DNA from 2 places in the Mesorhizobium sp. B264B1B genome. Region 2 is predicted to be linked to the other one. Evidence: riboswitches for the same ligand, from Rfam matches in the RefSeq annotation. Region 2 holds a riboswitch; the other holds the start of a gene.

Region 1 (15,336 bases), on a different contig from region 2:
TCAGCCGCCGGTTCGGCCGCACCGAGCGATACTGATTCGGCCGCCAAGGCGCTTTTCGCCAAGGGTCGGAGGCTGCATGAGAAAAATGACTATGACGGCGCCATAGCCCTGTATGGCAAGGCGATCGCACTGGTCCCGGCATTTCATGACGCCTATCTGGCCCGGGCCATGGCTTGGGAGGCCAAGAACGATTATGCTCATGCTGTTGCCGATTACACGCAGGCGATCGCGATCAATCCGAATATAGCCGAGACCTACTACAGTCGCGGCCAGAACCTCAGTTTCCAGGAAAACTACGACGGGGCGTTTGCCGACTTCGAAAAGGCCATCAATCTCAACCCCGCGGACGCAAGGGTCTATGCCGATCGAGGCCTCCTATGGATGGGAGGGCACGAGGACGTCGCCGCGCTGCACGATTTCGAAAAGGCCATCAGCCTCGATCACAAGAACCCCTTTGGCTATTTCGGTCGAGGCGTGATCCGAACCAGCAGAGCGGACTATGAAGGGGCCATCGCGGATTTCAGCCAGGCGATAAGGCTTAAGCCGGATTTCGCAACCGCTTACGAGGCGCGGAGCCGGGCGTGGGAAGCCAAGGGCAACCGCAAGCGTGCTCAGGCCGATCGCAAGAAGGCACTGAGCCTTGGGGTAGATTAGACGGGCTTTTCGGGAGGGCGCGGATTTTGCGTTGGAGTGGTTTGGGCGTAATGGCAGTCGCCGCTCTGTGCTTTATTGCGGTAAAGGTTTTGCCTTGGGCGCAGCTCTGACGAGGCTGACGAAAGGCAATCAGCTTGAGCAGCGCTGGCGCCCGATGCGGTTTGATCCCTACCCCAAATAGAAGTTACTGAAATAGTTGCCAAAATCCGGTTGCCGGGCAACGGGCTCGCCGTCCCCGTTCCGGAGGATGCCGGCGGCGAAGAGATAGGAACCGATCGCTTCCATCTTGGCCGGGTCCATGCTGCCTATGGCGCCGTTTCGCCGGCGCAGATAGTGCCCGTCGATCAGCGTCTTCAGCGAGGCGTGGATCAATGCCGGATTGGTCAGGGCGTCCTTGTTGGCGGCGATCAGCAGTGTGGCCGCTTCTTCGGGATGATCGACGGTGAACTGGTAGCCGCGCCGCGTTGCCCGTATGAAGCCCGACGCCAATTCCGGATTTGCACGCAGATACGCATCGCTAGAGGAGATCAGCGTGGTGTGCTCGTCGGGCACGCCGTAGTCGGCATAGACGAAGCTTCGCTGTTTAACGCCTTTCAGTTCTGCCTCGACGCCTTCCCAGGTCGAGACCTCCAACGTGAAGTCGACCGAACCGTTGGCCAGCGCCTCATAGGCGGACGTGCCGAGCGTCACCGTTTCGAAAGCCCCCTTGCCGCCGTCGTGACGGATGATGGTCGAGATCAGCGCGTTTTCCCAGGCACTGCCGAAACCGCCATAGGTCAGGCCGTCAAGATCCCTGGGGGTTTTGATCTCGTCACGCGCTGCATTGAACACCAGCCGTCCGGTTTCGGACTGCACCACGGCATAGACCGCCTTGAGATCGGCGCCGGCGGCTTTCTGGGTGAAGAGGCCGATGGAGCCGTTGATGCCGAAATCGGCAACGCGGTTGGCAACCAGCGTGCCTGCACCGGTATCGCTGTAGGGCAGGATGTCGACCTCGAGGCCGGCCTCGCTGTAAAACCCTTTGTCGCGAGCGACGAACAGGCCGATATGGTTGGTGTTGACCGTCCAGTCCAGCGCCACCGTTACTTTCCGGGCGGCCGCCTGGGCAAGAGATCGGCCTGGCCGGGCTATAAGGGGAAGGCCGGCAGCGGCAGTGAGCAGCAAGGCTTGCCGGCGCGTCAGGTCAGTCATGGTCCGTGTCCTTCTGGTGGCTCGGGTTGAGGAGGATGTCGAGGATCTCGGCTTCGAGGGTGCCGGCCTGCCGTGCAGCGCCGCCGGCCAGTTCGCGTGGACGCGGCAGCGGCACGGTGATCTCAGCGACGACGCGCGCCGGCCGCGCCGAAAGCACATAGATGCGGTCGGACAGGAACACAGCTTCGCGCACGTCGTGGGTGATCAGCAGCGCCGTCCAGCAGTGGCGCCGCCACATCTGTTCCAACCAGCGTTGCATGGCGGCGCGGGTCAGCGCATCGAGTGCGCCGAACGGCTCGTCGAGCAGCAGCATATCGCGTTCCTGCACCACGGTGCGCAGCAAGGCCGCGCGCTGGCGCATGCCGCCGGAAAGCTGCGCCGGAAAATGCCGTTCGAAACCGGCAAGCCCGAATTCCTCGAACAGCGGAGCAACGCGAGCGCGGGCAGCCTTGCGCCTGACACCTTGCACCTCAAGCCCGAGCGTGGCGTTGTCAAGAATGCGCCGCCAAGGCATCAACGCGTCGCGCTGCGGCATGAAAGCGAAATGCCGGCCGTGGTCATCGAGCGGCTTGCCGTCGAAGAATATCTCGCCCTCGCCGTGAAGCGCGCCGGTCAGAAACTGGAACAGCGTCGACTTGCCGGCGCCGGAGGGGCCCAGAATGGAGACGAATTCGCCGGCGCCGACGCTGAGCGAAATGTCGGCAAGCACGTCGAGTCCTTCGAAGGCCTTGCGCACATGTCGCAGTTCGAGCCGGTTCATCGCCACGGCCCCTTTCCTGCGGCCCGCCCGCCGGCGGTCCGTTCCCATGGCATGGCAAGGCGCTGGACCAGCATCGTCAGCCCGAACAGGACGAGCGTCAGCACGGCGCTGACGGCGACGGCGGCCAGCACCAGGTCCGGGCGGAAGTTGTTCTTGGCGTTGAGCATGTAGATGCCGAGGCCCTTCGCCGCGCCCGCATATTCGGCGAAGATGGCGCCCACGACAGCATAGGTGATCGAGATCCTGACACCGGCGAAGAAGTAGGGCAGCGCCGAGGGCAGCCGCGCCAGGACGAAGACACGCCAGCGCCCTGCCCCCATGGCGCGCAGCATTTGGCCGATCTCAGCCTCCGTCGCCTCATATCCTTCGGCCAAAGCCACCAACATCGGAAAGAAGGTGACCAGCGCCACCAGCATGATCTTGGGCATCAGCCCAAAGCCGAACCACAGCACCACCAGCGGTGCAATCGCCACCAGCGGCAAGGTCTGGCTGACCACGAAGACCGGAAAAAGGGCGCGCCGCAATGGCTGGGAGAAGTCGATCAATATCGACAGCGCAAAGGCACCGCCGAGCGAACAGGCAAAGCCTGCGAGCGTGGCACGGAGGGTTGGCACGGCGTTATCGGCCAGCGCGTGCCGGTTGAGCATTGCCTGAGCGAAGACGCGCGATGGCGCCGGGAGGATTGTCGGCTTGATGCCACCAAAGCGCGCATAGAGTTCCCACGCGGCTAGCAGCAGCCCCACCGAAAGCATCGCCGGAGCGGTTCTGGCGATGAGGTCCACGATCGGACGCGAAGGGGCGGACGGGGAGGACACGCAGGTACCCGGAGCGGATGGCGCGCGGCGCGCCGTCAGACGGCGGTGGGGCTGTTGGCCGAGACGGTGACGTCGAGCGTTACGTGGCCGGCACCCGGCCCGAAGCGGCAAAAGGCCTCGTTGAGTGCGGTAAAAATGGCGCCTGCGTCGCCGCGCAACTTTGTGCAGAAATGCTTGGAGCGCTCATATACGCCCGACTGCTTCAGGAAGTCGATGCAGCCATAGATCTCGTCCATGTGGTCGTCGGTGCCCATGACATAAAGCGAGAACTGCGCCGCCGCCGGCTGGCCGGTGGCGGCCACGCCGCGCACGGCGGCGATAGCGGCTTCCTTGCGCGGGCCGAGCGGCCCGGCAGGTCCGCCAAACGCGTCGGAGCGGCAGATCAGATCGTCCGGCTCGCCCGGGCAGCCGCGCGAGATGGCGGCCGAAAGCACGCAATGCTTGCCGCTGCGCGCTGCCGCCACGAACAGGTCGCGCATGGCAGGAAACAGCACCTCGGGCGGTCCGACCAGCAAGGTCGAGATATCGTCGGTCTCGATCCGCAGTCGATCACGATAAGGGTCCAGTGCCCCGAGCGCGCCAAGGATGACGCCGACAAAATCGCTGGACATGGGATATAGGGAAATCTGTGCGCCTGAAAACATCGCCCGCCTCGCTCCGCTGGTATTACCCAGATCAGCTTCTAGGGTCTGTGGGCTTGCCGCCCCCGTCTCAGCCCCGACCGTACGGAGCACCCCTGTGGATGGACGCGTTAAAGCACCAATCGGGCGGCTATGAAAGCTGTTTTTTCAGGACCATCGCCGGAAATGCATTGCGCCAGGCCTGATTTATGGGCGGTTCCGTCGGGCCCGGTCTTGAGGGAAATTTGTCCGGAACCTTAGCCACGACGAGTGGTTGTCCCTATAGTCGCAAACGCGACGAACTTCGTGGAAACGAGCGAAGACTTCACAGAAATGGAGACAAACCATGCTCATGAAAATCCTCGCAGCTTCGGCTCTTACCATTGGTCTCGCGACTTCGGCGATGGCGCAAAGTGCTGGCGGAAACGGCGCCAATAATGGGCCCGGCAGCGGCCAGTCGGTCACGGTCGACCCGAACACGCCGGCATCGCCGAACACGGTGGATCCTGGCACGACCGGCAGCACGACCGTCATGCCCGACGGCATGAATTCGAACGCGGACCGGAACTGTCCGGCCAGCCCACAAGGTGCTCAGCCGGATGCCAGCCACACCGCTCCGGGCACCGCTTCGCCGACCGTCAATGACAAGCATTGCGGCAAGTAGCCATTCGCCGAAACTGCTGGAGAACGCCACGGGGCGTCTGTTCCGTGGCGTTTCCGTCTCTTTATGTTTCACCCTCGCCGAACAGGCAGGCGCCTGAGACGTAAACCGCCATCGGCCTTCGTCTCGGTTCGGGCGCCGTCTACGAAACAGCCTTTTCGCGAACCGGCAGCTTCCAGCCCGGCCTGACGAAATGACAGGTGTAGCCGTTCGGGTATTTCTGCAGATAGTCCTGATGCTCGGGTTCGGCTTCCCAGAACGCGCCGGCCGGAGCCACCTCGGTGACCACCTTGCCGGGCCACAGGCCCGAGGCGTCGACGTCGGCGATAGTGTCTTCGGCGACGCGCTTCTGCTCATCGCTGGTGTAGTAGATCGCCGAACGGTAGCTCATCCCCACATCGTTGCCCTGGCGGTTGCGTGTCGTCGGATCATGAATCTGGAAGAAGAACTCCAGCAGCGTACGGTAGCTCACACTGGCGGGATCGAAATTGATCTCGATGGCTTCGGCATGGGTGCCGTGGTTTCGGTAGGTGGCATCAGGCACGTCGCCGCCGCTGTAGCCGACGCGCGTGGACAGGACGCCCGGGATGCGTCGGATCAGATCCTGCATGCCCCAGAAACAGCCGCCGGCAAGCACCGCGCGTTCGCTTGAAGTCGCCATATCAAATCTCCCCAAAGCAACTCCGGGGAAAGGTTGTAGCCGTTTCCGTCCGGAATTGCGCACGATAAAACTGGAGGCCCGACGCTATGACAGCCGCTCCAGGATTTCCCATAGATGGGCATTGTCGTCGGCTTCGTCCAGTCGACGGGGGCGTCCTGCTGCCGATCACCACGGACGCGCGGCGTCACTCCCCAGGCCTGAACCTGCGCACCACGACCTCGAATACGATATCCGATATCCACATCGCGCAGACGCCGATGAGGAATGCGGCCGCCAGGGTCGTGGTGTCGTCATTGGCCATCGGCAGGCCCATGGCGCGGGAATACTGGACCACGGGCAGCGTCAGATAGGCGGCGGCTAGCGCGCCGCAGATCGGCGAGGCCACCATCTCGCGCGGTTTGTAGCGGTGGCGCGACAGCGCGCGCAATATGCCGCCGGAAAGGCCGGCGACCACCACCGGCACCTTGATGCCGAGCACATCGAAAAGATCATGCATCATTTCATTGTCTCGCGATCAGGAAACAGAACGACCGATCCGGCACCGAAGATGAGCAGTCCCAGAGCAGCAGGGCCCGAATCGAGCGGCAATACGATCGTCATGGTTTCCACCCGCACAGTTTCTCGCCCTTGCGGTTGTGCGCCAGCAGCATCCGGACTTCCGCATCCGACAGCGCTGCAACGGCGGATGCGGACAAGCGCATCGGGCTCGAGACCGCGCAAAATCCGCCTGTGACGGTGGTGCAGCCGGCTACCGCGACAAGTGCTGCGGCCGCTGCGACAATCAATCCCTTGCCCATGACCTGAGCTCCTTTCGGGCAGTGGCGGCGGGCAGCGCGCCGATATCGTTGTCAACCTGGTCGGCGACGTCGCGCGCCGCCGCCTCGGCCGCGGCCTGCCGACTACGTTCGGCGCGCTCGCCGGCAAGCCGCTGGCGAACACCCCAGCCAAACGCAGCGACGATGGCTGCGCCGATGCCGAGAACGGTCGAATTGCTGAGCAGGAAGGAGAGGAGCGCGCTCATTGGTTTGGCGCGTCCTTGACGAGATAGCCGACGGCAAACACGGCTAGCGGCAGCAGCGTGGCCCATGTCTCGGCATCGTACCAGGACGGCCAGACATTGCGTACGAAGACGCCCGAAATCGAAACGGCGGCGGCGGCGATGGTCGCGGCCGTCAGCTTGTTGGTCGGGCGGATGGTCGGCTGGGTTGTCGTGGCCATGATCAGAACATTCCTTGCAAGGTGGCGGCGACGTGGTGCCAGGCGGCGTAGGCGACGAGCAGGCACGCGACAATGATCCCGCCCGCCTTGGCGGCGGCTGGGATGTTGGCGCCGGCAGGCGCCGCCGCGACCGGTTCGACGGCATCTGTGGCAGCAGCGCCGCCCGGCGCCGCCGCAGCAGCGGTCGGCGCAGGATCTGGCCGCGTGGCCGATGCCTCGCCTGCCCCGACAGCCGTCAGCAGCAGCGCCTGTGCGCGGACGGATCCGACCCGGCTCGACCAGCCTTTGCCGAAAGTCGGCCAGGTCGGAAGCCGCTTCAGGAAAGCCAGGCGGGCATCGCAGAGATTGTCGATGACGACGGCGGCCGGTCGGGAACCGACGGCCGCGAGCGTCTCGGGCCCGATGCGGCCGTCCTGGGCGGTGCCGACCACTGCTTGAAGATATTTCGCCGCCCTGCTTGGCCCACTGTTCACGGCATAGTCGAACACCGCGTAATCCACGCCGTCGGGCAACTCGGCGCCAGCCACCGCATCCCAGTAGAAGCGGCGGTACACCGTGGCGAGTTGGGCATCGCTGATCTTCCTGAGATCCGCCTTGGCGGCATCCGCCTTCACGTAGCGGCGGAAATTGGCGAGCGTGACGCCCTTCATGGTGGCGCCGCCCGGATCGGCCGGATTGTCCGACCAGCCGCCTTCGGATTTGAGGACGAGCGCAAGCGCCCGCGTAAAATTGCGGTCCATGATATCCCTTTCGATTTCTTGGTGGATGAGGTGAGTGGGTGATCGCCGGCAGCACAGGGGTGCGGATAGTCGCCGTTGCGCGCGCCTCGGTGCCTACTTGCAGTGCGTCAAAACCGGAGGTCGCCTTGCGCGCCGGCCGACGCATGGTTAGAAAAAATACAATTTTAGGACGAACAGGTCTGGGATGAGAGACTTTGTTGGCGCCGCGCGACGCCTGGCCTTCAACAGCCTGTCGGCCGCCATCGATCGCCGCTGGAACGTCGACCCGCTGGGCTCGGCGCCGCGTGCCTCGAAAAAGGAATATCTGAGGCTGTTCGAAGCCACCCGGCGCGTCTCATTCCCTGAGATCGACAGGCTCGAGGCCGAAACCGGCTTTGCCGTCGATCGCGACTGGCTCGACGAACTGGCCCTCCACACCCAGATCACCATCAAGACCAGCGCGCTCGCCTACCCGCACGGGCGGGTGCTCTACAGTCTTCTTCGCCGCCAGCTGGCCGACAGCCCAAGGCCGTTCACCACCGTCGTCGAGACCGGCACCGCGCGTGGTTTCTCCGCGATCTGCATGGCCAAGGCACTCGCCGATGCCGGCGCCTGCGGGCATGTCGTCACGCTCGACGTCCTGCCGCACCATCATCGCTTCTACTGGAATTGCATCGACGACCATGACGGCAGGAAGTCGCGCGCCGAACTGCTTCGGCCGTGGCAGCCGCTGGCCGACCGGATCATTTTCCTGCAAGGCGATTCACTCCTTCAATTGCCCAGGGTCGGCGTGAACCGGATCCACTTCGCCTTCATCGACGCGCAGCACACCAGGAAGAACGTGCTGGCCGAGCATCGCTGCGTTTCGGGCGTTCAGCGCGAGGGCGACATGGTCGTATTCGACGACGTCACGCCGGGGTCCTTCGATGGCGTGGTCGAAGCGGTCGCCGAGATCGAGCGGCAGGGCCGGTACGAGGTGCGCCGTCTGAACGCGTCCAAGCAAAGAACCTATGCCTGGGGCGTCAGGCGGTGACGAGACGAGAGCCCGGATAAACCATCGGAGGCGAGACCTTGCTCAGAAATATCGCCCGCAGGCTTTATCTCGGCATGCGCCGGAACATCGACACCCCGCCCCATGGCGGCCGATGACTACCTGAAGGTGCCGTACTTCCCCATGGCGACGAAGCATTGCTGATCCTGCAAGAAACCGAACTAGCGCACCACCCAGCGATTGAGCCTGACCGCGCGGCCGGCAGCGGCTGCTGCCGGCAAGGCATTGGTCAGTGTCACCGTGTTAGCCGAAGGTGCGCCGTTCACAGTTGTGTGGTGCCATTGGAGCTCTGCTCCGGTAATCACAGTGTCAAGTTCGATTCCAATACGGTCGCCAGCCGTGATTCCCGCGACGCTTGCTAAGCCAATCGTGGTGGCACCGGAAATGGCGGCGGTGGAGACGGTGGTCTTCAGTAGGAATGTATTTCGATATCCACCAAATTGTGCCCGCTCGATGGTCGCTCCAACGGGAAGATAGCTTTCCATAAGGAAGCTATAGCAAAGCCGGCTGATGTCGGTCTCTTGATCACGCAATCGCAGTATGGGCGCGGCGAAGCCTTGTTCAAAATCGATACTTTCAATGATCGTTGCGCCAATCCATCCGGACGCCCCAACGAAGAATGAGGCAACAGATGGGTGTATCCACAGCCAGTTGGTCGAAAATTCATAAACCGATGCACCGGTTCGAGCGATTGACTGGCCGTTGCTACCTTTTGCATAGTACGGGGCATTGCCTGACAACACGGTGCCAGAGGCGTCGAAACAGATGACCGTAATGGCGCGCGAACCGTTAAGGAAGTTGAGGAACGCGTGCTGTGTGGTGTTGGCTTTTTTGTAGATGTGGCCGACAGCCTGGCCCGAGCTTGACACCACAAGTTGGCCGTCGCCGTTGGCCCGCGACGTGCGCGCCGTGACACCGTTGGTCAGGAAGGGCGATGGAGCTGTATAACCGCCGGTCGCGCTGTCGTACAAAACGACGCCGGGTACCGTGATGCGGCCCTCGGCCTGCACCGGAAAGAACCGCTCGCCCTGAAAGCGCCTCACCAAGTTGGCCCCTCCAGTCGGCCTATTCGACATATCTCGCAGCGAGACAAACAGGCGCTTCAGATCAGGCGAAAGGATGTTCGCGTCATCGATGCCTGACGCGCTCAAAAGATCAATGTTGAAGGAGGCGAAGCCAGTCGCGGATGGCACGTTGACGAGAGCAAGTGTGTTGGTGAAGGCGCTGTAAGTTTCGATGCGCGCATTCTTGAAAAACACGGTGGTCAGGTTGCTGGTGCTGCCTAGCGCGGCGTAGATGAAAGCTGCATGGCTAACGCCGGCCGAGCCACCATCAATGCCGATTTGGGGGCTGTCGATCAACACCTCTTCAACGGCAGCGGTCCCGGCGAGAGTCAGCTTGAAGGTCCCGCGACCCGCCGCCTTCTGGTTGGTGCCGATGTACCAGGTTCCACCGCGGAACTGGTTGTTTACGAAATAGCTCGCGCCAGCCAGATCGCAATGCACATGGGAGCCGTTGTTGTAGAGAGTGATGATGTTGAATTCGTTGCTTACCCAATTTGTATTTGCCGTCAGGCCGTCGAAATAGAGCCCTTCGTCGTAACCACGGGCAGCAAGCCAGAGCTTGCTCTCGGCCATGCCGCCGAAGTGAATGCCTCGCGTGTTGGCGACAACAGATTTGTCTGGTGTATTCTGGACTTCCAACCAGATCTTTGCGCCGCGCAAAACATTCGTTCCGGTCCCACCGATGCGGACCGCCGAAAGGCCGTCGAAAGCACCGCGTATCAGCGCCCCCTTGCCATTGATCTCGCTGATGTCGCGCCAGTCGATAGAAGAGCCAACCGCGTAGTATGTTGCTACGGCAGGCAGGACGAGCACGGCCTTGGTAATCCGGCAATAGGAGCCGAGCGCGTTTAACGCAAGCGCGTTGTCGGCAAGCCCTTCACGGGCGCCAAACATCGTGGCGGTGGCGACGCTTTCATTCAACACCCAAAACCCGCCATTGACCGCATCGGTCGTCCCGTCCGGCATGAAGCGGTCGGCGGAGCGGAAATAGGCCAGCGCCGGGTAGCCGCCGGCGGTGATCGCCGCGCGCGACATGCGGGCATAGTTGGCGCCGCCCACCAGGGTTGCCGGGGTCGTGAAGACCGGGGCGTAGAATTGGGTCCTGATGCTCTTGACGCCGGCAGCGATCGTCGAGCCCGATGCTGTCGCCACGGATGCGTAGATCGGCACGTTGACGCCCGAAACCTGCGCGGCGTCGGCGGCATATTGCTGGGCCAGGTCGCGCGCGAGTTCCGCGATGTGGATGACTGCCGCCAGCGCTCCGCCGATATCCCCGAGCGGATCATCCGACAGATAGTAGGAGATCACGATGTCGCTCGTGCCGATCACAGGATTGAGGGTCTGGAAAGCGTAGACCAGGCCACCCGAAGCAACCCCCTCCTGCACGTGAACGGTCGTTCCCTTCTGCATCGTGCGCGCGGTGCGGGCGTCCGCGGCGCGGTACCAGTAGCCCTCGCTCGCCGTATAGATGCCGTTCAGCCGGGCGTCCGACTGGTTCTTGACCAGCACCCGGTCGCCGACGGCGGTCAAAACCCCGTCGATCGTCTTCAGGCCGAGGATCCAGGCAACGCCGTCGACGATGACCGTCTCCAGGTTTGCCGTCGTCGCCAGGCGCACGGGTTCGCGCTCGCCCGTCAGCAGGCGAACGGCGGCAGTTGCGGGTCGGGCCATGAGGCTTGCTCCATAAAAAAAGCCTCGCGAAAGCAAGGCTTGGAATTCGGGTTGGTTGGCGGCGTGGCGACGGGTTCGGATGGGATAAGCGCTGGCCCGTGCGGCCACGGCGCCACGGTCATTCAGGTTCTTCCTTGAGAAGTTTGGTCACGATCGCTCGGCTAGGCGAGAGACAATTCAGCGGTCGGTTTTTTGTCCTTGGGCACGCACTTCCTGAACAAGCAGCAATGCCGGCTTGCTCCCGGACTGGCTGCCGTGTTAACACCCGCGCACTGCGGTGGCTTGCGCTATGGGAGCGTCAATGTCGCAGCGCTTCCACAAGGTGTGATTTCCGATGAAAAAATCCGCGATTGTCGTCGCTGCAAACGACAACCGCACGGCAGAAGAAAGGCCGTTCGCTTCCCGGTACAAATCCGTTGGAGCGGTGACGGCGCCGGCGGATTCACAGGCAGGAGGCGAAGAGCCGACCGAGGCCCGCGCCCTGACGGCTTTGCAGATGTTCTGTCGCGTAGCGGGCGTCTAGATCGCCTTTGAGGCTTCATCCAGACGGCAAGGACAGGCTCTAAAGTCCCGACCCGCTGTATCTGGTGGCCTCCTTCCACAAGGCGAGCGCAAGGGCGGGTGTCCGCCCCTTCACCGCATATTCGCGGTCCCGGTAGCTTCCCGCCGCGATCCACACCGTTTTCGAGCGTTGATAGATCGTAATGCCCCGCTCGTTCGCCCGCGCGAACAGTTCTGTGTCATTTCGATACATCGGTTCCAACCCCTGTGGCCCCCTCAAGGGGTAAGGTGCAACGAACATGCCAAAGTTTACGCCTAGCTAATATTACACATCGCAGAGCTGCCAGCTGCGCCATCGAAGTGCACTGGCAGCCCTAATGCCAAGGTGTTCCGTGGGTGTTTCCGCTGTATTGCACCTGAACTGCCGCCAGGTAACAGAATAGACCAATCCGGAAACATTTGCTTAAAATTGTATTCTTCGGCCATCGGGCGCCGACCGGCCAGAAATTCACCCCACCAGGAATTTGGATGACGGAACTAGCTCTCCTTCAGTTCCGGAAATTCGTCGGGCATTTTGCTCCGCCTCCATGGTGAGGTCTTTGTATCGCGCCGAGCATGCCAACCCACTGGCAAATCTGCCAATTGTGCAACCGTATTATCAAGCTCTACCACTTCGGCCAAACTCACCAAATTAGGTCGCCTTGATCAACTTCAGCTTCATCTCCGTAGAATTGCCACGACTCATCATCGGCATCATGTGAGGCGTAGGCAACCCAGCCGCCACCACCAAATATTTTTCGGGTCGATATGACGGCCAAATTTTCTGGATCTTCGAACTTCCATTTATCCATATCTTAGGCTCTTCTGCCTGCCGAGACATCATTCTTGAAGCAGCGGCAGAATCTTTTCGTCGAGGAATTTAAGCCGTCCACTCAACATCTCGGCGTTGGCGGGATTCGCCGGGACATTAACGGGAATGAGCTTCGCCACGGACTTCCCTTGCCGCGCAGCTTCAACCCACTCATCCATTGCACCGATATATCCGTCCAGCGCCTCGTACGGGGTCTCCAAATCGTCACCGGGCATGTACGCTGGGGGTACATCACCGACGAGCACCCATATCCATCGTGGCACATCTGGTTTCCCGGGTGAAATCTCGAAGAGAAAAATGTATATTATCCCTTCGGCACCATATCCGAAATACTCGCCTTCGATTCTCCTTACCCAGTCGTAAGATTGGATATATTCACGAGCTTCCAGAAGGGCGCTGTCAAGGTCATCATCTGCACCTGGGTCGTCTGCTGGTAGAGGAAGACGGCTTACTTTACCGAGATCCGGGGTAATTTTGCTCACAGTTTCTCTCCACTACTTATCTTAGTCCGCAGCCATCGTCTCCTAGCCCAGCGCTGAAAATCGCCGGCTTCCATGTGGAGCCTTATGTGCTCTTCCCTGGTACGAGGCTTAATATTTGATACGTGATCTAGCCCACCATTGGCGACGATAAGATCTTTTCGTCGAGCCCGGCTGACATTAAACCGAAGGCAGATGTGTGACGCTGCTCAAAATTGGATTTGGCATTGATCGTCATGATTAACTCGACACTTATCCGAGGCGCTTTAACGTTCGTCGGCAACGACGCGGGCGACCCCACTACTTATTGCCGACGTCGAACGGTTGGATGGATGCGGAAGGAAGTCCCAGTTCATCAAGCACATCGAAGGCGCGCTCCGATATCACGAGGTTCAGTTTCTGATTGACGCCGAAGTCGTCGTGACCTGCTCTACCGTCCACCTTGAGCCAAACAAACGGAGGGAGCTCGACATCGGGCTGCAGCTCCAGAAAATTTTCGGATTTGGTCACTTCGGCAGGAGCGAATGTAGCGCCGGAGATGCCAATATCGAGCAATCCGCGCTTGGCTTCTTCCGTCACCAGGAAACAAGGAAAAGTGGTGACAAGCGCGTCGCCGAACCATCCCTCAACCTGATAGTGGAGCTTGCTCACGGCAGGCGGATGGACGCTGGTGTCCATAACAGTGTTCTCACCCAGCCCACCAGCCACGTCAGGCCTAACTTCATAATATCGCATTATTCACCTATCGGTGGGTCGAACAGATGCCCATATTTCTTGTCTAACTCAGTTGCGTAGTCAAGCACTTGCTGCCGGGTTGCCGTGATGTGCGTCTTATAGAATTCATCCCACTCGGCTCGAATCACTTTTAAATGCAAATTTACGTCGAATTCCTTTCGGACACCACGGAGATTTTCGAGTGAATGTATCTCTTCACTTGCAAAAAGCCCTGGGTATCTATCAAGAACGTTTTGCTCGACACTATGATGAACAACATAATCTCCCTCGTTGAGTGCGGGATTCGCTTTAAAGAACGTTTTTCGGTAGTTTTTTGATTTCGTCCACCCAACCTTTGCACCGGCATATTTAATCATGGAGGCGTCCCTAGAAAGCAGAGAAGCCAGCATTGCAGCTTCAAAAGCACTTTCGGATATCTCACCGGATCGCGTTCTACGGCGTCGAGACTGCCGAGAGACCGACCGAGCAATGGCTTGTTGGGATCGAAGGGTTTCGGCGTCGACGCCACGAACAAGTATCTCGCCGCCTTTGGCAAGTTCAGCCGATCGCTTCGAAAATACGGAAGAGCTCTCGACCCAGGGCTTGGCAATACTTTTGGCGCCCTGGAAAACCTCACCCACCAACTTTTCGCCGGGAAAGGTACCTAAGGCGTCGAGCACTGCATCGCTGTAGTTTCCATCCAGGGCGGCATTCAGGGCTTCGTCGAGCGCCAACGAAGCTCCCACGACAGGTGTGAAGTCGGCTACCGAAATACCGTCATTGCCGAGGCCCTCAGAGCCTACAAGCTTTTGCGCGGCGAACCGCCACAGACTTCCCGGTTCACTATCGCCAGCTATTAGGTTCCCTAACCGCTCTCGAGCCGTCAGGTACCGGTTGGTTGCGTACCCAGTTGGTACCGACCATCCCGACTGGACGGTGTTCTGCAAATCGAGCACGCCCATCGGGTCGACGCCTGCTGCCCGAAGCGAGCTGTTCGCGGCATCGTTGTCTGCTTGCGACGCACTGGCCTGCAAAAGATGGCCAAGCACCGCTTCAAGCGCCTCTTGATTCGGCAGAGCGGCAAGCACATTGCGCAGCTCTGTCTGCTGAGATTTGGGCGGGTGAGCTTCGTCTTTAAATTTCCCTACAACGCCTTTTGCCACAGAATTCGGCAACGGCTGGACGGGGTTGAGGCCCAACTGCTGTTGGGCGGCAATCGAGCCAACGATCGCGGTCTGATAGTCCTCCGGCTTCGAAAGATTATTCCAAGCTGCGTCGAGGGCCGCGAATGTCTTGCGTACATAACCGCCCGGATCGCCTCGCCTCGCTTGAAATGTCAGGTCCGCCGCGGCGGCTATTGCATCATAACGCGCCCGATCCTCTTCTGGCGTCGCACTATCGGCCTTGGGCGCAGACTCTTTGACCATGGCCTGCACGGCGTCATTGGACATTGTGCGCATGCCGTGGAACTGGCGACTGACATCAAGCGCTTGATGGAGAGCCTGAAAACGCCTGAACCCTTCCGTCGCCCCATAGAGCCCCACGAACTGTTCTGGCGTGAAGGTCGGGCCCGAATAGCTGCCAGTGTCCCTGATCGCCCTAGGTGCGTTCTGTTCGGCGAGGCCAATACGGGTGCGCATCTCAACTTGCTGAGAAGCGTGAGCCGCCTGCGCCTGTTGGAGCAGC
Region 2 (15,336 bases):
AGCCGCGCCTGGTGCTTTTGGCCGATGAACAGCTGACCGGCCCGGCGCGTGACAAGGTCGCGGCGCGTGCCGAGCGCTTCGTCAATTTCCAGATCGAATCCCTGCTGAAGCCGCTGGTCGATTTGAAGAATGCCGAGCAGATATCGGGTATCGGCCGCGGCATCGCCTTCCAGCTGGTCGAGAATTTCGGCCTTATCAATCGCCGCGACATCGCCGAGGAGATGAAGTCGCTCGACCAGGAAGGCCGCGCGGCATTGCGCCGGCTGGGCGTGCGCTTCGGCGCCTATCATGTCTTCGTGCCGGCGCTGATCAAGCCGGCGCCCGCGGGATTGGTGACGTTGCTGTGGGCGCTGAAAAACGACGGCAAGGACAAGCCCGGCTTCGGCGACGTCGTCCATGCGCTGGCATCGGGCCGCACCTCGGTGGTCATCGATCCGGCTTTCGACAAGGCCTTCTACAAGCTTGCCGGCTACCGCAATCTCGGCCGCCGCGCCGTGCGCATCGACATTCTGGAACGGCTGGCCGACCTGATCCGCCCGGCGACCAACTGGAAGCCCGGCCTCGGCCAGCGTCCGGATGGCGCCTATGACGGCCAGTCTTTCATGGTGACGCCGCCGATGATGTCGATTCTCGGCGCCACGGCCGATGACATGGAAGAAATCCTGAAAGGTCTTGGCTACCGTGCCGAGCCGAAGCCGGCGGCCGAAGTCAAGGCACGGCTGGAAGCGCAGGACAATGCCGCCCGGGAAGCCGTGGCGGCCAAGCTGGCAGCGGAAGAGGCCGCGCGCGCCGAGCAGGCCAAGGCGGCGGAGGCGGCTGCGACGGACACGCCTGAGGACACATCGGCGGAAGATCCGCAAACTGCGACTGCCCAGACCGCCGTCGAAATTCCTGCTGAACCCATTGCGGAAGCGGCCGAAACTGTTGCGGAAGAACAACCCGAAGTTCCAGCCGAAGCGACGCAAGAGGTTGCGCCTGTAGCAGAAGCCGTGCCTGAGACTTCTGCCGCCGAAAGCGCCGACGCTCTCACCTCCCCCTCGACGGGGGAGGTCGCGGAGCGAAGCGAGGGGGGTGACAGCGCCGACGCTCCCCAACAGGGACAGGATGAAGCCGGCGTGCCCGCCGCGGAAGCCGAAGAGCCTAAGCCGATCCTGTTGTGGCGGCAGGGTCGCTTCGACCAGCGGCCTCGTCACCGTCACCACGAGAACCGCGCCCGGCCGCGCAACGGCCAGGCGGCGCGCTCCGATGCCCCGGCGGATGCCGCTGTCGGCCAGCCCGGCACCCGGCCCGCCCATGAAGGGCGCCGCGATGGCGCCGGCAAGCCGCGTTTCGATCGCTCGAAGTTCAAGCCCAGGCCGCAAGGCGAAGGCGGGGAACGGCGGGAGGGAAAGCCGCAGGGCGAGCGTTCTGACCGCCGTGAGGGCCGGCCGGGCGGCAGTCCGGAAGGCAAGGGCGGCCCGCAAGGCGGCAAACCCTCGTTTCAGGCAAAACCGCGCGAGGAGCGCCCGGTGCGCTTCGATCCCGACTCTCCCTTCGCCAAGCTCGCCGCTTTGCGCGACCAGCTGAAGAAATAGCCGCACAGGATCCGATGGTCGCCCCGATGGCCACCGACCGCCAGCGTATCGACAAATGGCTGTTCTTCTCGCGCGCGGTGAAATCGCGCTCGCTGGCCGCCAAACTGGTCGTGGCCGGCCGGGTGCGCATCAATCGCGACAAAGCAGCGCAGGCCTCCGACCTGGTCAAGCCTGGCGACGTCCTGACCATCACGCTGGAGCGGCGCATCTTCATCTGGAAGGTGCTCGATGCGGGAAGCCGGCGCGGCCCCGCCGTGGAGGCACGCACGCTCTACGAAGACATGTCGCCGCCTGCCGCACCGACGGGCGAGGCGCCTCCCGACGCGATCCCAGGGCTGCGCGAGGCCGGAAGCGGCCGCCCCACGAAGAAGGAGCGCCGCGAGACCGACCGCTTGCTTGGCGACGACTGACCGCCGGTGCACGGAGGCATGTATGTTCTTCCACGCCGCCGACACAACGGTCCGAGCACATGACCGATGCCCGCCATTGCCGAGCCGTTGGAATTCCATTCCGGCAATGCCGGCATGGCCGGAATGGCCGCCCTTGCAAGCGGGCGCCAAAGGCGTTACCTCACGGAAAAAGCCAACAAAAACGGGACGTCCCGGAGCAGATCGATGACCTATGTCGTGACCGACAATTGCATCAAATGCAAATATATGGACTGCATCGAGGTCTGTCCGGTCGACTGTTTCTACGAGGGCGAGAACATGCTCGTCATCCATCCCGACGAGTGCATTGACTGCGGTGTCTGCGAACCGGAATGCCCCGCCGACGCGATCAAGCCCGATACTGAGTCGGGCCTCGACAAATGGCTGCAGATAAACACCGAATACGCTGAGAAATGGCCTAATATCACCGCCAAGAAGGAGCCGCCGGCCGACGCCAAGGCCTTCGATGGCGAGGCCGGCAAGTTCGAGAAATATTTCTCGGCTGAACCCGGAGAAGGCGACTGACAGCGCTGCCGTTTCAACCGGCATGACGCGGCGTAAGAGGTACGGCCTATTAACCGCCTTGACAGGCGGCGTGAACCTGTGGCCTTCGCTTATGCAGCAAAACCTTGATTCTTCCGACTTTTTGTGTTACATGAGCGAAACATGCCGGTGACACAACGTCGATTTATGGCGCTAACGCCCCAAATCACTGAAAGGTGAAAATCCCATATCGGACCAGAGCGATCTGGGCCAGGCGATCGCAATCGTGCGGTTTGCCGGTCCCGGCTTTTCCGGTGGGTTCATCTGTTGTGCGGCTAATGATCGGTAACCCGATCGCGCGAGTTCAGCCGGCACCGCCGCCGGCCCACAACAAGGAGTTCAGGGCGTAATGGCAACGATCACCCCGCAGAAGAAGTCCACCGCTGCACGTCACGGTTTCAAGACCGGCGAGTACATCGTCTATCCGGCGCATGGTGTCGGCCAGATCGTCTCGATCGACGAGCAGGAAGTGGCCGGGCACAAGCTGGAACTGTTCGTCATCGATTTCCAGAAGGACAAGATGCGCCTCAAGGTGCCGGTCGCCAAGGCAACCTCGATCGGCATGCGCAAGCTGTCGGAAGAGGATTATGTCGAACGCGCACTGAAGGTCGTGCAAGGCCGCGCCCGCGTCAAGCGCACCATGTGGTCGCGTCGCGCGCAGGAATATGATGCCAAGATCAATTCCGGCGACCTGATCTCGATCTCGGAAGTTGTTCGCGACCTCTACCGCGCCGACAACCAGCCGGAGCAGTCCTATTCCGAACGCCAACTCTACGAGGCCGCGCTCGACCGCATGGCCCGTGAGATCGCCGCGGTCAACCGCATGTCGGAAACCGAAGCCGTGCGTTTGATCGAGGTCAATCTCAACAAGGGCCCTAAGCGCGGCGCCAAGGCCGACAATGAGGAAGCCGAGCAGGAAGAAGCTGCCTGAGGCCTTGCGCCTTTTGAGTTTTTGAAAAACCCGGCCTTGCGCCGGGTTTTTTGTTGCAGGCAATATTTGGAAAGTTGGTGCACGCCCCTGGGCGTGGAATCGTCACAGGAACGTTACGCGGGTCGCTTCCTTCTTGCCTTGGGCGAAACCGGCACGGGCCGCGGGGATGCGGGTCGCCAGATCCATCTGGTTGGTGCCCATTGCGGCGCGGGAATCGACGTCAGGCGTGATCACCACCACCTCGCTGCCCTGCTGGCGCAGGGCTTCGACCTCGCTTGCAAGGTCCGCGCCCGGCGGTCTGCGCAGGCCCTCGAACTGGCCTTCCGGTAGCGGCCCGCTCCGTCCGCTGAACGGCGAGAGCACGATCACGTTCGCATAGCCCGAGGCAAGGTCGGCATTATCGGCGGAGCGCACGCCACCGGAGATGTAGCGGACGCCATTGATGCTGTGCGTTGGCCCCGCACCGGGCAGCGCGGTGCTCGCGGTGGCCGCGTCAACCAGATCGACGCCGGAATCGCGGTCGAACGCAGCCAGTTCACCGGTAAGCGCGTCGACGGCCACCAAGATCATCGGCCTTTCCGGCCATTCATGGCGAGGCAATCTGGCGGCGACCAGCGCGCGCCGCTGTTTGGCCACTTCCGGTCCGAATTTGGCATCGCTCTCCAATCCGAATGCGCCCATCGCCCGTTGCAGATCGGCTGCCGAGGTAGCGGCGGCGGAAATGGAACGCATCCGCTCGAATACACTATCCATCGGCGGCAACGGCGGTTGACGGCTCGGTCCGGCCGGTTGAACCGGCAGCGGGGACAGCACCGCGGCCAGCAGCTCGCCCGGCGGTATGCCGCTGCGCACCTGCACTGCCGCATTGGCGCCTGCCGAGGTTCCGATCACCAGATCGGCGGCCTCGGTCAGATCGACACCAGTGTCGGCGAGGCCCGCGATGATGCCGATCAGCCAGGCATTTCCGGCGGCCCCGCCACCACCGAGAACAAGAGCAACGTTGCGAACCATCGGCCCCCACTATTGCAGCGCATGGACACGCCCGTCCATCGAAATAGAAACACCGTGCCTGACGGCGGCTCACGAGGATAAATGCCCGGCAGGGAGCAAGCGCAGCGCAGGCCTAGGACGAGAAATTGCCGCCTTCTCCCCCACCCTCCTTCTCCGCCATTTCCTGCTTTAGCGTCGCGATGAACCGTCTTGTCCGTTCGCGCTCCGGATTGCCGAACAGCACCGCCGCGGGGCCCTTTTCGACGACAATGCCAGCCTCGAGGAACACCACCTCGCGAGCGATCTTTGAAGCAAGCCGCAGATCGTGCGTGGCCATCACCATCGTCGTCCCCTCGCTGGCGAGCCGGCCGAGCACGTCCACGACTTCCTGCGCCAGTTCCGGGTCGAGCGCGGAGGTCGGCTCGTCGCACAAAAGCACCTTTGGCGACGGCGCCAGCGCCCGGGCGATCGCTACCCGCTGCTGCTGGCCGCCCGACAGCGTTGCCGGCCAGGCATCGACCTTGTGCGCCATGCCGACCTTTTCCAGCAGCGCGAGCGCCCGTTCGCGCGCCCGTGCGTGGGGCCACTTCAGCACCGTCACCAGCCCTTCCATGACGTTCTCGATCGCGGTGCGATGCGGGAACAGTTGGAAGTTCTGGAACACCATGCCGGTCTGCAGCCGCAGCCGCTGAATGTCCCGGGCCGCCACCTTCGCTCCCGGATGGAACTCCAGCGCCTGATCGCCGATACGCACTGTGCCCGAAGTTGGGATCTCAAGCAGGTTGATGCAGCGCAGCAGCGTACTTTTGCCACCACCCGAAGGACCGACCAGCGCGGTGACGCTGCCTTCGGCAATGGCAACCGTCACGCCCTTCAGCACGAGATTGTCGCCGAAGCGCTTTTCGATGTTGGCAAGGTCGATCACGAGCGCGCCTCCAGGAACCCGCCATAGCGATTGAGCCGTGCCTCCAGCCGCGTCTGCAAGGCCGACAGCACCGAACTCATCGCCAGATAGAGGATCGCCGCCTCGACATAGAGGATCAGCGGCTCATAGGTGGTGGCGACGATACGCTGCGCGGCCTGGAACATTTCCGGCACGGTGATGGCGGCGGCCAGCGACGTGTCCTTGACCAGCGAGATGAAGGTGTTGGAGAGCGGCGGCACCGCCACGCGCCCAGCCTGCGGCAAGATGGTGCGGCGCATCGCCTGGCTCCAGGTCATGCCGATCGAATAGGCCGCCTCCCATTGCCCCTTTGGCACCGCGCCTATCGCCGCGCGAACGATTTCCGACGAGTAGGCCCCGATATTGAGCGTGAAGCCGATCAACGCTGCGGGAAACGCGTCAAGCAGGATGCCGACCGAGGGCAGGCCGTAGAAGATCAGGAACAGCTGCACCAGGAGCGGCGTGCCGCGGAATATCCACACGTAGAAGCGCGCCACCGCGACCAGGGGCATTGGCCCGAAGAGCCGGATCAGCGCGGTTCCAAGACCGACGCTCAAGCCAAGCACAAAGGACAGGAGCGTCAGCGGTACGGTGAAGATCAACGCGGCCCACAGCAGCGAAGGCAGCGATTCCAGCATGAGTTGCAGCCAGTGCGGCACGAAAGGGCTCCTTCTTGCGACTGCCGTATATCACGCGAAAGGCGGCGGGCCGTCAAAACGGTCCGCCGCCGGGCGATGTCGCGCGGGCCAACGGCCCGGCCGTAAATTACTTCGAAACGTCCTGTCCGAAATACTTGTCTGCGATCTTCTGATAGGTGCCGTCCGCCTTGATGTCGGCCAGCGCCTTGTTGATCGCGGCAACCAGTTCCGGATCGCCCTTGCGAACGATGACGCCGGAATAGTCGGCGTTCTCTTCCTGGGCCGCGATCTTCACATTGGCATCCGGCTTGTGCTTCTTGAAATCGAGGAAGGACAGGCTGTCATTGATGGTTGCGTCGGCGCGGCCAGTCAGAAGCAGCTGGATCGACTGGTCGAACCCGTCGGTGCCGACCAGTTCGGCGCCGTTGGCCTCGGCAAGCTTGCCGAAATTCGAAGTCAGCGACTGCGCCGACTTCTTGCCTTTGAGATCGGCGAAGCTCTTGATATCGGTGTTGTCGCCGCGCACGATCAGCACTGCCTTGGAGGCGATGTAGGGGTCGGAAAAATCGTATTTCGCCTTGCGGGCGTCGGTGATGCCGACTTCGTTGATGACCGCGTCATAGCGGTTGGCATCGAGGCCCGCGATCAGCCCGTCCCATTTGCCCTCGAGGAACTCTACCTTCACGCCGAGCTTTTCGCCGATCGCCTTGGCGATTTCGACATCGAAGCCGACCAGCGCTCCGCCGGCATCATGATAGGTAAAGGGTGCGTAGGTGCCCTCCGTGCCGACCTTGATGACGCCGGCCTGCTTGATCTGGTCGAGATTGGCGCCGGCATAGCCTGCGGTAACAGCCAGAACCTGCAAAGTTCCGGCGACGATGAGCGACTTGAGCCATTTCATTTTTCTGTGATCCCGTCCTGGCCTGATATCCGGCATGGTGTGAGTGCTGGAAATTGACAGATGTGAGTTGAAAAAATAAGGAATGGAATTTCAAAAACGTCCATTATTCGGAATGAGATTCTACAACTGACGTTTCTGGCGGTGCATCGAACCCGCCCTGAGTTTTTTCGCGCAGCTTCCACGCCGCGCCGCCGGCGGCGGAACCTTTCCCGCGCATGGCACGTTTTGCCTTCGTTGTAGGGCAGGACGCCGCCATTTCAAGTCGAGGCGGCTGCCGGGCTTCGAAATGAAATCCGTATCGCCTGAGCCAGGGAGCGCCTCATGATGGAAGACACGGCAGGACGGATTATGGTCCGCGCGGCAATGAGAGCTCCCTATCTCGAACGCGACGAGGAGTTGCGGCTGGCGCTGCGCTGGAAAAAGGACAACGACCAGAACGCGCTGCACAGCATCACCGTGGCGCATATGCGCCTGGTCATTTCCATGGCTTCCAAATTCCGCCACTATGGCCTGCCGCTTGGCGATCTGGTCCAGGAGGGCCATGTCGGCCTGCTCGAGGCCGCGGCCCGATTCGAGCCGGAGCGCGAAGTGCGGTTTTCGACCTATGCGACCTGGTGGATCCGGGCCTCGATGCAGGACTACATCCTGCGCAATTGGTCGATCGTGCGCGGCGGCACCAGCTCGGCGCAAAAGGCTCTGTTCTTCAACCTGCGGCGCCTGCGCGCCCGGCTGGCGAACGGCGCCGCGGAGCCGCTGTCGAACAGGACGCTGTACCGCGAGGTTTCAGCGGCCCTCGGCGTCTCCGAAGCCGATGTCGCGCTGATGGATTCGCGGCTCTCGGCGCCCGACTCCTCCCTCAATGTCCCGCTTGCCGACGATGGGGGCGCGACCGAGCGGATGGACTTCCTCGTGTCGGACGATCCCTTGCCCGACGAGGTCGTCAGCGACACCATCGATATCGAACGCCGCTCGATGTGGCTGAAGGCGGCGCTTGCCGCACTCAACGCGCGTGAGCTGCGCATCATCGAGGAGCGTCGGCTGAGCGACGAGGGCGCGACGCTCGAAGCGCTCGGCGAGACGCTTGGCATTTCCAAGGAACGCGTGCGCCAGATCGAGGCCCGCGCCATGGAAAAGCTGAAAGTGGCGCTGGTGAAGCAGAACCCGGAATTCCTCGCCACCGCCGCCTAAATCCATTCCAGGAAAACTACCTAGAAGTTTCTCGTCCCAAAAACGAGAGAGCGGGTCAGCGCCGACTATCGGCTATTTGTCGGTGACGATCTTGACCTTGTCGCCGGCCGAAACCGCAGCCCCCGGCGACAGCGCGTTGAGCACCCGGAACAGGTCGAGTTTGCGGTCGACGCCGACCATCTGCGCCGAAAGCGAACCCATCGTCTGCCCCGGCTGGACGGTGACCACGCGGATATGCAGCGGCTTCAGCGCCGCCTTTTCGGCGGCACTCAGAATGCGGAACGAGCCGCTGACGGAACGCGCCACGGTGTCGAGCGACGTGCTGGCGGATGGTGCCGCCGTCAGCAGCCGGTAGACCTGGCCGCCGGCGCGGATTACCGCGATATCGAACTGCCAGCCTTCGGCGCCTGCATGCGCCGTCGCCGCCTCGTTGCCGTTGATCGTTTCCTGCCTGACGCTCGCGTCGTCGAGACCGGCCACCCAGCCGCTCCTGATATAATCGGTCAGCGCACGGTTCTTGTCGATCGACACGCCGTCGAAGCGGATCGCAATGTCGCCCGGCCCGGTCGCTGTCACGGCGGCGGCCGAATTGTCGATGATGAAGCCCTCCGGCACCGAGAAGGACACGCCCAGGCCCGGATGCAGAAAGGTCTCGCCGCGCACATACCCTTCTTCCGGCGTGTCGCCGTAGAGCAGGCCGTCTATCCCGGCGAGGAAGGCGTCGCGATCGCGGGTGCCGACGCCCGGCGGGCCGAACTGGCGGGCATGGCGTTGCGCAAGGTCGATACGCTGCGGCGTATTGGGATGCGTTGCCAGGAAATCGAGGCTGGCGTCGGTGGCGCCGCTGATCGAGCGGAAATCGGTGTAGGCCGACATGGACTGCAGGAAGCGGCCGGCGGCGTAAGGATCGTAGCCGGCTTCGCCGATCGACTTGATGCCGATCGCGTCGGCCTCCAGTTCCTGGTTGCGCGAAAACTGCGCCAGTCTCAGCTTGCCGCGGATCAGCGCCGCCTTGGCGGTCGGGCTGTCGCCGAGCACGTCGGAAACAACCTTGGTGGCGAGCCCCTCCTCGGCCTCGAGCTGCTGGCGCTGCAGGCCGTGGTTAGCGGTGACGTGGCCCATCTCATGCGCGATGACGGCGGCGAGCTCGGCCGAATCATTGGCCAGCGCCAGCAGGCCGCGCGTGACGTAGAGGTAGCCGCCCGGCAGTGCGAAGGCATTGACGTTGGGCGAATTGAGGATGGTGATACGATAGGTCTGGGTCGGGTTGGCCGACACCACCGTCAGGCTGCCTACGACCTTGGCGACCATGCGCTCGAGCTTGGGATCGGAGTATTCGCCGCCATAGGTCGCCAGGATGCGTGGATGCTGCGCCTTGGCCAGTTCGGCCAATTTGTTATTGGCCGCGACATTGTCGACCGTGATCGGTTTGTCGGAAGGCTGGAAGCCGGATTCCTGGACTTCCGGAGGTGTGAACATCTGGCAGCTTGCCAGGGCCACGACAAAGCCGGCCAGCGCCAGAAAGCGCGCCAGCATTTTCCCTCTTGGTCTTTCCGTGCCGGTCGGCAGAACGGCTTCCTTTCGGGTCTGGCGCATGCCCGCGAAAATCGGGGCGATCCTCGCAAGGGCTCATGCGCAAATCAAAGCATTACAGCATCCACGCCATACCAACGCGCGGCGGATGCTGCAGGCAAATCACGGCCTGCACCGGACCGGTACAGGGCGGACCTAGCCACACTACCTCTGTCATGGCAAGCAATCGCCCCGTCGCCAGGAGCCGGTTTGAGCGTAAATTATGTCCGCTTCCGGGCAATATCTCGTGATCCAGCCTCCCAGGCGCTTGTGCCAACATAGCGCCGGAAAACTTCAGGACCAGCCCCGGCAAAGAAATCATCCGCCTTGCCCTTGGCGGCAACCATGCCGTTGTCGAGGAACACCACCTCCTCACAAATACGGCGTGCGTCCTGTGGCTGATGCGTGACGAACAGCAGCGTCATGCCCCGCTCGGCATGCACGTCGGCGACAAGATCGAGCATGTCGTCGCGCAAGGCCGGTCCGAGTGAAGCGAAAGGCTCGTCCAGAAGAAGCACCGGGCGGTTGCGAACCAGCACGCGCGCCAATGCGACACGCTGGCGTTCGCCTCCCGAAAGTTCGCGCGGCAGGCGTCTTTCCTTGCCCGCGAGGCCGGTGCGCGCGATCGCCTCCGCGATGTCAGCGCGGTCGGCCTCGGTCAGCCGCAGCGAGGGCGAGCGGCCGAGCCCGACATTCTCTTCGACCGAAAGATGGGCAAAAAGATTGTTTTCCTGGAACACCATCGACACGGGCCGCGCCGAAGGCGGCGCCGCGCCGACATCGGCGCCGCCGATCAGCACGCGGCCAGCTCGCGGCGTCTCGAAGCCCGCCACCAGATTGAGCAGCGTCGACTTGCCCGAGCCGCTCGGCCCCATGATGGCGGTAATTTTCGACGCGGCGAAATCGACATCGAAAACGAGCGGCGCGTCGCCGTAGCTGAACGAGACCGTGTCCAGCCGCACCTCGGCTCCCCTTGTCGCACCATTGGTGGCGCCCGCAGCCATCAGTCTCGTTCCCCCCTTCCCAGCCAGCTCGCCGCCACCACAAGCGCAAGGCAGACCAGACCGAGCAGCAGCGCCAGGCCGGCGGCGTCCTCGGTACGGTAGCTGCCCATGCGCGCCAGGAGAAGGTAGGGCAAAGTCTGCACGGAATCACTGCCGAACAGTGCGATGACACCGAGATCGCCAAGCGACAGCGCCATGGCAAACGCGAAGGCGGTGGCCAGCGGCCGTCGCAGCGACGGCCAGTCGACCAGCCGCAACCGGGCCCAGCCCGCTATTGCCAGAAGCGCGCAGAGCCGCTCATGGCGCTCGCTCGCCGCATCATAGGCGGGGCGGATGGCACGGATGGCGAAAGGCATCGCCATGACTGCATTGACGGTGACGACCATGACCGGGGCTATGGCAAAGACATCGCCGACATGGCGCAGCAGAAGGAACCAGCCGGCGCCGATGACGATGGGCGGCACGACCAGGACGAAGCCGGCACCGGTGTCGGTGGCGTGTTCGAGCACGGTCCGCGGACCGGAGCGGCGCTTCAGGGCCAGCACGCGGCGCGCCATGGCGAGCGAAAGCGACAGCGCAACCGACAGCAGCGCCGACAGGAAAGCCAGCACGGCGCTGGTCAGCGTCGCCTGCCGCACCGCCGCTTCGCCGGCGAGACGACCGAGGTCGGCGCCGAGGCCTGACATCACCGTCGCCGTCATCGGCCCGGCGACGAACAAAAGGGCCAGCACGACGAGCGCGGCATTCAGCGCGGCCTCGGTCCTGCCGGCCGAGACGTAGCGGCGCGGCGCCACCGGCAGATTGGCGTCACCGGTGGTGTTGGCGCCGAGCCGCGTCAACGCCAGCACCACGACAAAGGTCAGCGCGATCTGCAGCAGCGTCAGCGCCACCGCCCGCGCGGGATCGAAATCGAAACGCAGAGCCTGGTAGATGCCGACCTCCAGCGTCGTCGCGCCGGGGCCACCGCCCAGCGTCAGCACGATCGTGAAGGATGTGATGCAGAGCATGAACACCAGGCCGGCGACGCCCGGCAGAGCGGCGCGCAGTGTCGGCCACTCGATCAGCCGGAAAGCCGGTGCGGCACCCATGCCGAGCTGGCTCGCCAGCCGCCATTGGTCGGCTTGGATGGTTTGCAGCGCTTCGAGGAACAGCCGCGTGGCCAGCGGCAGGTTGAAGAAGACATGAGCAACGAGGATGCCGGAGAGGCCATAGATGCCCGGCCAATTGTAACCGCCGACGGCACCAAGAAAGCCGGCGAAATAGCCGGCGCGGCCATAGAGCGCCAGGATGCCGAGCGCCGCCACGATCGCCGGCAGCGCCAACGGCAGGGCGAAGAGCTGGAGGATGAAGCCGCGGCCGGGAAAGCGCGGATGCCGCGACAGCGCGCGAGCCACGAACAGGGCCGGCGCCACCGACAACAGCGTCGAAAGCGCCGCCTGCCACAACGTAAAGCGCACGACGCGCAGGAGATAAGGATCGAAGGCTGCCCAGGCTCCGGAGAAATCGTTCGCGCCTTCGAAAAGAAGACCCGCAAACGCGCCGCCGATCAGGAGCCCGATCGCCGCAAGCGCGAGGATACCGGCGGAGATGCGGGGGTCAGACGCGCGCTGCACGCTGCGCCACCCAAAGGACCTTTAGCGAGCGTCGCGTTCCTTCGCGCCCCCCTCTGTCCTGCCGGACATCTCCCCCACTTGGGGAGAGATTGGCTGCTTCAGCGCTCCACCCTCTCCTGTGACGTCGCCAATTGGCGAAAGCCGTCGTGACGGCCAATCTCCCCCCTCGTGGGGGAGATGTCCGGCAGGACAGTGGGGGGCGCTGTAGAGCACTCATCATCCGATCATACGACCAAACTACTTGCTCATCACCGCCAGCCATTCATCCACCCATGCCTTGCGGTTGGCCGCGACCTCCTCGGGACTGAACAGCAAGGTTTTGGTCGGTTTGACCAGTCTGTCGAAGGCCGGATTGAGCGGCTTGTCGGTCTTGCCGGCCGGGAACATCCAGTTGGTCTCGGGGATGGCATCCTGGAATTTCGGCCCGGTCATGAAGGCGATGAACTTTTCCGCCAGCGGATTTTTGGCTCCCGTCGTGGTGATGCCGGCGACCTCGATCTGCAGATACTCGCCCTCCTCGAAGGAAGCGGCCTGGTAGCGCTCGGTGTTCTCGGCAACCATGTGGTAGGCGGGCGAGGTCGTGTAGGACAGCACCATCGGCGCCTCGCCCTTGGTGAACAGGCCGTAGGCCTCGCTCCAGCCCGGCGTCACGGTCAAGACCTTCGCCTTGAGCTTGGCCCAGGCCTCCGGCGCCTTGTCGCCATAGACCGACTTCACCCACAACAGCAGGCCGAGGCCCGGCGTCGAGGTGCGCGGATCCTGGATAACGATCTTGTCGTCGGCACTGCCCTCGACCAATTCCTTCAGGCTCTTGGGCGGCGTCTTCAGCTTCTGCGTGTCATAGACGACGGCGAAATAGCCATAGTCGTACGGGACAAAGATGTCGTCGTTCCAGCCGCCCGGCACATTGAGCCCGGTCACGGCGCCATGCGGCGCAAACAGGCCAGTGGCCTTGGCATCGGCGGTGAGATTGGTGTCGAGGCCAAGCACGATGTCGGCCTTGGTCGCGGCCCCTTCCAGCTTGACGCGGTTGAGCAGCGCGACGCCGTCGGCAACCGAGACGAAGTCGACATCGCAGCCGCATTCGGCCTCGAATTCCTTCTTCACCACCGGGCCGGGGCCCCAGTCGGCGGTAAAGCTCTCATAAGTGTAGACGGTGAGCTTGTCCTTGGCTAAGGCCGGCCCGGACAGAACCACGACCATTGCAGAGACAAGGGCGTATAAAAGCGTGCGCATCGGCGCCTCCTTCGTTCGGGTTAAAGGAATTGAGGCGTCGGACTGTCCGAAACGTCTAATCCCTCCGCCGGTACAAACCGGATCAGGTTCAGCGGGTTGGCGAGACTGCCTCTCAGCCGGTCCGCGAAATATCGCGTCCGGCACCCCGTTAGAGCGCCTCGACACATAGGCCCGGCCGGTGAACCGCGCAAGTGGCTGTTTGCCGGCCTTCCGTTTCCGCTGTCGGGCTGGTAAGGGCCACACGATATGAGCACATTCACCATCCTGCTTGGCGGCGATCTCATCCGCACGCCACGGCTCGACCGTCAGGTCGAGGGAACCCGCGTCATCGCCGCCGATGCCGGCATCGGCCATGCAAGCACGCTCGGCCTTGTGCCGGAACTGTGGGTCGGCGATTTCGATTCCGTGCCCGCCGGCCTGCCGGATGAGTTGGCCGCCGTGCCGCGCCGAACCTTCCCGGCAGAGAAGGACGCCACCGATGGCGAACTCGCGATATCGGCCGCCCTGGAGCGCGGCGCGACCAGCCTCGTGCTTGCCGGCGCCTTCGGCGGCAAGCGCGCCGACCATGCCTTCCTGCACATGGCGCTCGCCCTGCGGCTGGCCGGGGCCGGGACAAAGGTGCTGTTGACCAGCGGCGCGCAGGAAGGCATGCCCCTGGCGCACGGCACGGTCCGCTTCGACTATACAGACGGCACCCTGTTCTCGATCCTGGGTTTTTCCGAGCTTGCCGGGCTGACCGTCGCCGGCGCGAAATGGCCGCTTGACCGCGTCAAGGTCGCGTTCGGCTCATCGCTGACCATCTCTAATGAGGTCAAGGGCAGGCTCGAGATCGCGCTGGGAGCGGGGCGCGCGCTGCTGCTCGCCCATCCCTATCCCTTGCCAGAAAGCTGACATGGCGCCGCCTCTTCTCAATCTCGACGGAATAAAACTGACGTTCGGCGGCACGCCCCTGCTCGACGGCGCCGACTTGGCTGCGTCGGCAGGCGACAAGATCGCGCTGGTCGGCCGCAACGGGTCCGGCAAGTCGACGCTGCTCAAGATCGCCGCCGGCCTGATCGAGCCGCAGGACGGCGAGGTGTTCCGCCAGCCATCGGCGACCGTCCGCTATCTGCCGCAAATGCCCGACATGGACGGCTTCGCAACCGTGCGCGCCTATGTCGAGGCCGGCCTCGGTCCCGCCGACGATCCTTATCGCGCCAGCTACCTGATGGAGCACCTCGGCCTCTCGGGCGAGGAGCAGCCGGGCGACCTCTCCGGCGGCGAGGCCAGGCGCGCCGCCCTTGCCCGCGTCATGGCGCCCGAGCCTGATATCCTGCTGCTCGATGAGCCGACCAACCACCTCGATCTCTCGGTGATCGAATGGCTGGAAGAGGAACTCGTCCGCACCTCCTCGGCCCTCATCGTCATCTCGCACGACCGCCGTTTCCTTGAGCGCGTCTCGCGCGCCACCGTGTGGCTCGACCGGGGCCAGACGCGCCGGCTGGATAAGGGCTTCGGCCATTTCGAGGAATGGCGCGACCAGGTGCTTGAGGAAGAAGAGCGCGAACAGCACAAGCTCGGCCGCCAGATCGTGCGCGAGGAACACTGGATGCGTTATGGCGTGACGGCGCGGCGCAAGCGCAACATGCGCCGCCTGGGCGAATTGCAGACCATGCGCCAGCGTTTTCGCGGCCATCGCGGCGCCGAAGGCACCGCGACCATGGTGGCCAGCGACGCCGCCGAATCCGGCAAGCTGGTGATCGAGGCCAGGAACATCGAGAAGAGCTTTGGCGACC

Evidence for each region. A riboswitch is a leader RNA that binds a small molecule or an ion and turns the genes downstream of it on or off. The one in region 2 is predicted to bind thiamine pyrophosphate.
Region 1: linked by a shared signal. The riboswitch ahead of LB547_RS28535 (YkoF family thiamine/hydroxymethylpyrimidine-binding protein) and the one ahead of thiB (thiamine ABC transporter substrate binding subunit) in region 2 are both predicted to bind thiamine pyrophosphate.

The regions. Positions count from the first base shown of each region.
Region 1 covers NZ_JAIUIS010000019.1:43,318-58,653, reverse strand. Annotated here, with positions in the region: gene LB547_RS28555 (tetratricopeptide repeat protein) at 1-654, shown strand, start outside; gene LB547_RS28550 (ABC transporter substrate-binding protein) at 823-1,845, opposite strand; gene LB547_RS28545 (ABC transporter ATP-binding protein) at 1,838-2,605, opposite strand; gene LB547_RS28540 (ABC transporter permease) at 2,602-3,357, opposite strand; gene LB547_RS28535 (YkoF family thiamine/hydroxymethylpyrimidine-binding protein) at 3,456-4,064, opposite strand; TPP riboswitch at 4,055-4,168, opposite strand; gene LB547_RS28530 (hypothetical protein) at 4,387-4,704, shown strand; gene msrA (peptide-methionine (S)-S-oxide reductase MsrA) at 4,844-5,362, opposite strand; gene LB547_RS28520 (hypothetical protein) at 5,547-5,858, opposite strand; gene LB547_RS28515 (hypothetical protein) at 5,959-6,159, opposite strand; gene LB547_RS28510 (ABC transporter permease) at 6,144-6,383, opposite strand; gene LB547_RS28505 (hypothetical protein) at 6,380-6,580, opposite strand; gene LB547_RS28500 (glycoside hydrolase family 108 protein) at 6,583-7,320, opposite strand; gene LB547_RS28495 (O-methyltransferase) at 7,505-8,332, shown strand; gene LB547_RS28490 (hypothetical protein) at 8,512-11,085, opposite strand; gene LB547_RS28485 (hypothetical protein) at 11,420-11,608, shown strand; gene LB547_RS28480 (hypothetical protein) at 11,648-11,839, opposite strand; gene LB547_RS28475 (hypothetical protein) at 12,270-12,437, opposite strand; gene LB547_RS28470 (hypothetical protein) at 12,466-12,939, opposite strand; gene LB547_RS28465 (hypothetical protein) at 13,237-13,614, opposite strand; gene LB547_RS28460 (hypothetical protein) at 13,671-15,336, opposite strand, start outside.
Region 2 covers NZ_JAIUIS010000008.1:175,459-190,794, forward strand. Annotated here, with positions in the region: gene LB547_RS18270 (helicase-related protein) at 1-1,574, shown strand, start outside; gene LB547_RS18275 (RNA-binding S4 domain-containing protein) at 1,601-1,984, shown strand; gene fdxA (ferredoxin FdxA) at 2,189-2,527, shown strand; gene LB547_RS18285 (CarD family transcriptional regulator) at 2,895-3,476, shown strand; gene LB547_RS18290 (patatin-like phospholipase family protein) at 3,579-4,487, opposite strand; gene LB547_RS18295 (amino acid ABC transporter ATP-binding protein) at 4,600-5,391, opposite strand; gene LB547_RS18300 (ABC transporter permease subunit) at 5,388-6,068, opposite strand; gene LB547_RS18305 (amino acid ABC transporter substrate-binding protein) at 6,175-6,948, opposite strand; gene LB547_RS18310 (RNA polymerase factor sigma-32) at 7,270-8,136, shown strand; gene LB547_RS18315 (M48 family metalloprotease) at 8,209-9,672, opposite strand; gene thiQ (thiamine ABC transporter ATP-binding protein) at 9,930-10,712, opposite strand; gene thiP (thiamine/thiamine pyrophosphate ABC transporter permease) at 10,712-12,325, opposite strand; gene thiB (thiamine ABC transporter substrate binding subunit) at 12,563-13,561, opposite strand; TPP riboswitch at 13,604-13,719, opposite strand; gene LB547_RS18335 (thiamine diphosphokinase) at 13,808-14,452, shown strand; gene LB547_RS18340 (ABC-F family ATP-binding cassette domain-containing protein) at 14,454-15,336, shown strand, end outside.